Regions from separate parts of the Chryseobacterium sp. MEBOG06 genome, predicted to be linked through region 2. Evidence: riboswitches for the same ligand, from Rfam matches in the RefSeq annotation. Region 2 holds a riboswitch; the other holds the start of a gene.

Region 1 (4,091 bases), 610 kb from region 2:
GAAATCAAAAAGGTAGTAATCGCTTACGAACCTGTATGGGCTATCGGAACGGGAGAAACTGCGACTCCTGAGCAGGCTCAGGAAATCCATGCTCACATCAGAAATATTATTGCTTCCAAATATGGACAGGAAGTTGCTGATGAGGTTTCTATCCTTTATGGTGGTTCTGTAAAGCCGGACAATGCAAAGGAAATTTTCTCTCAACCTGATATTGACGGTGGTCTTATCGGAGGAGCAGCTTTAAAATTAGAAGATTTCTCTAAGATTATTGAGGGATTTAATTAATATTGAGAGGCTATGTTTTGGCTAAAGCCAATGGCATTATTTCTTTTATGTATTAAACGGGCTAAAGCCCGTTCCTATTGAAAGATTAAATACCTTAGAATCATACAAATAAAAACGGCGGAATCTTCGATTCCGCCGTTTTCTTTAAAAAAATCTAATTATTGAATATCGACTACATACATTGTTCCTTTGTCCACCTTTCCTGTTTTAGGCAGAATTTTTGCTTTGGGATTTCCATTTCCATCATCCACTACTCCGAAATCATCATCATTGAAAACAGCCAGTTTATTGTTTCCTAAGTAAACAATTCCCTCAAATTTATCATGCTCATACCCCAGTTTGGTAACCAGATTTACAGCTAATGATTTGGAAACGGCTTTTATTCCTGCGTTAGTTATTTCATCCCACGAACATTGTTCCAGGGCTTTACCATTCACTTTCATTCCGTCTACAGCTGAAATATCAGCTCCGTTGACATCACTAGCGTTAGCTAAATTGATTCTATACACTTTTTTAATCCCTCCCTGAGATCCAAAATTACCGTCTCTTTCGATGACTAAAAACTCTGTATTGCTCAATGCTGTGATATCACAAACTGAGTCGGAAGCTCCACCATCCTGTTTATATAAAAACTGTTTGGTCTGTCCTGTGGCAATATCAAAAGTCACAATCCTCGTTAAAGTTGTATTGGTTGCCAGCGTTTTACTTGGTACAAACATCATAGACTGTATAGTACCTACCAAAGTTTTACCATCGGGAGTAATGCATAGTCCTTCCATCCCTCTGTTTGCTCTTCTTTTGGCTAAAACGGCAGGCAGTTTCCTTGTTCCGGTGTTCACTCCTATCGGGCTTATTCTTTCCATCTCTACTCCATCAGCACTATAATGTACAATATGAGGCCCATATTCATCTGACACCCAGAATGTACCATCTGCTGCAGCTACAATGCTTTCACTATCCAATCCGTATTTATCTGTTCCTAAAACATTTCCGGAGGCATCGTAAGCCACTTCACCCGTACTGCCCATTCCTACAGGGTTCGGCAGTCCTGTAATAAGCTGTCCGGATGGATTTTTAAGCTTAATATATTTGATTACCTCTACGTTACCTTCGGCATTAATTTTAAAATGCATAATGGTAGGTGTAAAGCCAGGTGTCAGAAATTTTTTACCATTAAGGTAGTCCGTATTCGGGCCACGGTCTGTAATGACGTAAAACTCGCCTTTTCTGGTGGGGTGAGCAGCAGCTCCGGAGCCAAATCCTCCGTTGATGACGTCTACTCCACTGATTGTAGCTAATTTAGAAAAAGGAAATTCCTGAGGAAGCTTGGAATAATTAATATCCTGATTGTTTACAGGATCATCATCCTTACATGATGCCAGCGCTGTAAGCATCAAAGCAGATAATAGTAATTTTTTCATATTCTATTGTATGGCTGCGAAAGTATAAATTGATTATAAACTGATCTTGAATCTAATGATAATTGTAGTTTAACAATAGATCCTTCAAAATGAATTCAGTATAAACAATAAAAATTTTGATTTTAATTCTAAAAATCCAACGAACTCATATAATGGATTGTTAATTTAATAAAACAAGCTTTTAGAAAACTTATTTACCATGAAAAAACCTGTTAAAGCAAAGATAATTCACAAAACACGTCCTAAATATTTATATGATATATTTGCGGACTTTTAGGGTTGAACACTGTTCATTAATAGGGAATCAGGTGAGAATAAATATTCGAATCCTGAGCTGTACCCGCAACTGTAAACTATTCAACTTATAGCACATAATGCCACTGGATGAGAAGTCCGGGAAGGCGGCTAATAAGATGTAAGCCAGGAGACCTGCCTTAAAGTATCATCTTCAGACAAGAAATTATTTTTCCGTTGAAGGTAAGTTTCGGGAATAAAACTTTAATTTAATTATATCATGAGAAAAATCTATTTTTTTTTCTTACTGCTTATCATGCAGTCCATGTCGGCCCAATTTACAGAAAATGACATTAAATTCTGGATAGGAACCGGTTCCAAAAAAGCTTATTTCATTGCTGATTTTAATGATAACAATACTCCTACGTCTTATGCATGGGGATATCGTTTTGATTCTAATGACTTAACAATGGAAGACCTTATCAATGCTATTGCTAATGCAGAGCCTAAGATAGAGGTTGAAATTCCTTCCGGGTTTCTTTACAGTTTAAACTACAATCATCATACACCAAGTCTTGATGATTATTGGTCTACCTGGTCAGGATTAACCTCAGAAAATTTATCATTCAATAACGGAGTAAATAATGACCTTTTGATTGACGGAAAATGGTATGGAATCTCCTATGGTTTTGATCCGCCTTCCAAGCCTTCCGCTCCTGTCCCTGCCTACAGTTCAAAGTGGTACAGTTCTTCTCAGATTACCAACTGGATAGGAACCGGAAGTAATAAAAGTCTGGTAGTAATTGACTTTGGGACAGATAGCACAAACGGAAATGCTGACTCTTTTGTATTCGGAATTCAATATAACGGAACAATAACTGCGGAACAGGCTTTACAGTTAATTCAGTCACAGACTTCTTATTTCAGTTTTACATCTACCAGTAATCAGGTTTCCAGTCTTTCACTGAATAACTTCACCGGAAACCCTTCCGCACCAAACAGCTGGAAATTATATAAAGGAAATGACCTTTCAAGCTGGCAGGCAAAAACCAATTTATCTCAAATTCAGCTGAATAACAATGACTGGCTAGGTTTAAGTTTCGGACAAAGAAGACCAATTACTCCGGCAGAATCATTTTCTACATTGGGTGTTTCCAGCGTCAATAAGAAAAAATTCGGTATCTATCCTAATCCGGCAAGTGACTTCATTCAAATTGATAGTCCTGAGAATGTGAAGGAAGTGAATATCTATTCTGCTACAGGGCAGAAAGTATTAACTTCCCAAGCAACAAAGATTAATATCCGGTTTTTGAATTCAGGAGTTTATTTTGTTGAGGTAAAAACTTCTGCCAATTCAACCATTCATAAGATAGTAAAGAAATAGGAAAAAAATATTTTCCCGGCCACGACTGGTAACTTTTTTTAAATGCAGTGGTGTCAAAACACGAGACTTTCTCAATTTTTGAGAAGGTCTTTTTTCGTCACGGGATTCCATTTTAACGACCGAAATTGTAAAATGAATTCAATATAAACTATAAAGCTCCTAATTTTAATTCTGAAAAACCAACAATAAAGATAGATTACTTATCAATTTGATAAAATATCTTTTTGAATAATTTATTAAATTCCATAAAAGACTTGAAATCAGGTACAATTCACAAAAAAACATCTATTAATTTATATGATATATTTGCAGCGTTTTTAAGGTTGAACATTGTTCATTAATAGGGAATCAGGTGAGAATAAATATTCGAATCCTGAGCTGTTCCCGCAACTGTAAACTAATCTACTTATAGCCTTTAATACCACTGGATAAAAATCCGGGAAGGCGGCTATAAGATGTAAGCCAGGAGACCTGCCTTAAATTAATTTCAACTTTCGGGAATAAAAGTTTGTGAAAGAAAAATCTAAACAGATTTTTTCATGAATGTTTTGTCCTGTGGTGAGGTTTCGGGAATAAAACTTTAATTTAATTATATCATGAAGAAAATCTATTTTCTTATTCTTGCGTTTGTACTCTCTTTTGCAAATGCGCAAACTGAAGGGGTCCTGGTACTCAACGAAGGCGGTGCCGGAAGCAATAATGCTGAAATATCGCTGATCTCCAATCAATCGGTTGTGACCAACAACTATTTTAAAATCAATAACAAT
Region 2 (4,091 bases):
TCTTTAGTCTATCAACACTAGAAAAATATAATTCAATTAATAATGGAAGAAAAAAAACATAAAATAGTCTGTTTTGGAGAAGTTCTTTGGGATATATTTCCCGGGGCTCAAAGAAGAATCGGGGGAGCACCCTTCAATGTGGCGTACCACCTTTTTAAAATGGGTCTAAATGTAGAGATGATCAGCAGCGTAGGAGATGATGAACCTGGTCACGAATTGCTGCAAAAGATTAAAAACTGGCAGATTCCTACAGATACTATTCAGATCAATCAGGAATATCCTACAAGCACTGTTGTTGCTACTGTGGATGAAAATAACGATGCCCATTATGATATTGTAGAAAATGTAGCCTGGGATTTTATAGGAACGACACCTGAAAATCTTAAGTCTGCCAGAACAGCAGATGCTTTGGTCTTTGGAACATTGGCTGCCCGAAATGAAAAAACAAAAAATACATTATTTGAACTGCTTGAAACAGGAAGTTATAATGTTTTCGATATCAATCTGAGAGCACCTTATTACGATATCAGAATTATTAACGAACTGCTGCATAAAACTCATTTGGCAAAATTCAATAAAGCAGAACTGAGGATGGTTCTGGACTTTCTAGATAAAGAATATAAAACCGAAGAAGACAGTATCAGATATCTGCAGGACAAATTCGGGATTCGGGAAATTATTATTTCTAAAGGAAGTAAAGGAGCATTGTATGCTATAGATGATCGTTTTTATCTCTATCCTACAATCCCGGTTGAGGTTAAAGATACGGTGGGAAGCGGAGATTCATTTTTGGCAGGATTTTTATCCAAAAGGATCGGGAATGAAGCTTCTGCTCATGAGATTATGACTCAGGCGGTTTCACTGGGGGCCTTTATTACTTCACAGGAAGGCGCCTGCCCGGAATATACTTTAAAAGATTTTAAAAGATTTAAAAACCGTTATCCCGTTACTGCTCTCAGCTAAGGTTCAAAACATGAACTCAAACATTACAACCGGAACAGCTAAAGGAATACTGATCCTTTAGCTGTTCTTATTTTATTGGAAAAATATTTTTTGTATCTTGGTTATTTATACTGTTGGATGTTTTAGCTCAACAATTTAGTATAAATTTCGTAACCTTTAAATCTAAATAACCAATAGAAAATAAACTGAATGAGTTAAACAATCAGGAACTGATAGAAAGAGCGAAAAAAGCCAGTTCAAACAAAATAATGAATGCAGTGATAGTAGGGTTTATGGCTGGTATTTCTATTTACAGTACAGTGAAAAATGGCTTTGGATTCTTTACATTTTTACCTGTTGTTTTTATTCCTTTTGTCATAAATTCAAAAAAAGTCGACTGGGAATTACAGGAAGAGCTAAAATCTAGAGATTTAAAATAAAATAATATTTCCGCTTGTTGAAAGCGGTAAAAAATAAGTTTTGGCCCATTGCTAAAAGCAATGGGCCGAAACTTATTTTAAAGTAAAATGTCTTACGATAAAGTCTCTGAAAATACAATTTCAGTAAAGTTTTCAGTAAAAATTTCAGACACTCAATACGGATTTTACCTATGCGAAAATTTCAGAAAATACTTTTGTAAAAAAGGGCAAAAATTTCCTTGAAAACATCTGTTATTTGTGAATGTCAAGCAAAGGTAAAATAAGGTTTTTATTTAGGTTGGTTTAATATTTTACCGTCATATCTTATGAATTTAGTAACGAAAAATTAATGTTATTGCCTAAATTGTAATGTCTGAACTGTTAATTGTGTTTTTTTAAATGATACATTTACAGTTGATTAGCTTGGAATAATTATTGTTTGCATAAAATCTCTTGGTCATTTTCATAAAATACTTATATTTACCACCAAGGAGTTCTTAACACCTTCTTTATCAACCGAAAATGGTTACACTTAGCTGTGTATTAAAAGGGAATCGTGTGCAAATCACGAACTGTCGCGCAACTGTAAGTAACGGATAAGGTTTTTATCAAAATAAAGGTCCACTGTATACCCGGGATATGGGAAGGACGATAAAAACTGTTACAAGTCAGGAGACCTGCCTATTTCGAATTGACGATGCTTTCGCGGTCTGAAGCTTATAGTCAGGTATGATACGATATGGATAACATTTTGGTCAAAAATCTTTGTCAGGTCATGTTATTTTGTGATACAAATAGGTAATGGAGCAGTATGCTTTTTCATTATGCTATCGTTCACCGTATTTTCCTTTTCCATAGTTTTCTTTCCCAAAGGTATTGTGAAGTTTATCAGGAACTTTTTATTAATCAACATAAAAAGTTAAAAAGTGTATCTATCCGATCTCGATTATTTATGCAGGAGCAGCAGACTTGGAAACAAACAGGTTTGCAGGAACTTAATTATTCAAAATTCCGAATTTCGGAAAACGGAGAGCATTACTTTGCTTCTCTTCCGTTCATTACTTTTTATCGCCCATCATTGGATAGAGCTGCTTACTGCAATGTTTGTCTATTGTCTTCTACGAACAAATTTCAACTAAACAATAAATATTATAATGACTAAAAGTGAAAGTTTGAAGTCTCCCGGTATGAAATTTCGGGAGGCCATGGAAAAAGAAAGTCCTCTTCAGATTGTTGGAACTATTAATGCCAATCATGCGTTACTCGCACAGCAGGCTGGCTTCAATGCTATTTATCTTTCCGGTGGAGGTGTGGCGGCAGGTTCTTTAGGAATTCCGGATCTGGGAATTACGACGCTGGAAGATGTTTTAATAGACGTTCAGCGTATTACCAATGTTTGCGACCTCCCGTTAATGGTAGATGTAGACACTGGATTTGGTCCTTCTGCATTTAATGTGGCAAGAACGGTGAAATCATTGATCAAGGCCGGAGCAGCCGCATTACATATTGAAGATCAGGTAGGTGCAAAGCGCTGCGGACACCGCCCTGGAAAGGAAGTGGTAAGCAAAGAAGAAATGGTAGACAGACTGAAGGCTGCTGCGGATGCCCGTAGTGATGATAATTTTGTAATTGGCGCCAGAACAGATGCTTTCGCTAATGAAGGTCTTGAAAAGACACTGGAAAGAGCAGTAGCTTACAAAGAGGCCGGAGCAGATTTTATTTTTGCAGAAGCCGTTCCGGACCTAACCTTTTATCAAAAATTTGTTGATGCCACAGGAATCCCAGTATTAGCCAATATAACAGAATTCGGAATGATTGAAATGTATACTGTAGAAGAATTGAAAAATGCAGGGGTAGGGTTGATTCTTTATCCACTTTCTGCGTTCCGTGCGGCTAACAAAGCAGCTCAGAATGTATACGAACATCTCCGTAAAGAAGGCACACAAGCCAATGTACTGGATACGATGCAAACAAGGGAAGAGCTCTATAAAAGCATCGGATATTATAATTACGAACAAAAATTAGATAACCTTTTTAAACAAAATAATTGATATGTCAACGAGCACCGAACCAACATTTAAACCTAAAAAGAGCGTCGCTCTTTCGGGTGTCACAGCAGGGAATACAGCGCTTTGTAGTGTAGGAAAGAGCGGAAACGATCTTCATTACAGAGGATATGATATTCTGGATCTGGCAGAAAAAACAGAGTTTGAGGAAGTTGCTTATCTTCTGATATACGGCCAGCTGCCTACCGCCTCCCAGTTGAAAAACTATAAAGCAAAATTAAAGTCTCTAAGAGGATTGCCTCATTCTGTAAGAAATATTTTAAAGAGTATTCCCGCAGCAGCACACCCAATGGATGTCATGCGCTCAATGGTATCTGCAGTCGGAAGTATTCAGCCGGAAAAAGATGATCATAATATGGCAGGAGCAAGAGATATTGCGGACAAACTTCTGGCATCATTTAGCTCAGGGCTATTATATTGGTATCACTATACTCATAATGGTAAAGAAATCAATGTTGAAACAGATGATGACACTATTGGTGGGCATTTCTTACACCTGTTGCATGGCAAAAAAGCTCCTGATTCCTGGGTAAAGGCAATGGAAATATCTCTAAATCTTTATGCTGAGCACGAGTTTAATGCGTCCACTTTTACTGCACGTGTCATTGCGGGAACAGCTTCCGATTTTTATTCTTGTATAACAGGGGCTATTGGTGCTTTGCGA

Evidence for each region. Region 2 has a riboswitch for cobalamin ahead of prpB (methylisocitrate lyase). Riboswitches for the same ligand answer to the same signal wherever they lie in the genome.
Region 1: it holds a riboswitch for cobalamin, as region 2 does, so the genes downstream of both, LF887_RS06535 (T9SS type A sorting domain-containing protein) here and prpB (methylisocitrate lyase) in region 2, are expected to answer to the same signal.

The regions. Positions count from the first base shown of each region.
Region 1 covers NZ_CP084580.1:1,399,612-1,403,702, reverse strand. The annotation lists gene tpiA (triose-phosphate isomerase) at 1-285, shown strand, start outside; gene LF887_RS06540 (esterase-like activity of phytase family protein) at 444-1,706, opposite strand; cobalamin riboswitch at 1,966-2,158, shown strand; gene LF887_RS06535 (T9SS type A sorting domain-containing protein) at 2,221-3,324, shown strand; cobalamin riboswitch at 3,628-3,818, shown strand; gene LF887_RS06530 (T9SS type A sorting domain-containing protein) at 3,921-4,091, shown strand, end outside.
Region 2 covers NZ_CP084580.1:2,005,720-2,009,810, forward strand. The annotation lists gene LF887_RS09215 (carbohydrate kinase family protein) at 43-963, shown strand; gene LF887_RS09220 (hypothetical protein) at 1,212-1,382, shown strand; cobalamin riboswitch at 1,868-2,061, shown strand; gene prpB (methylisocitrate lyase) at 2,516-3,412, shown strand; gene prpC (2-methylcitrate synthase) at 3,414-4,091, shown strand, end outside.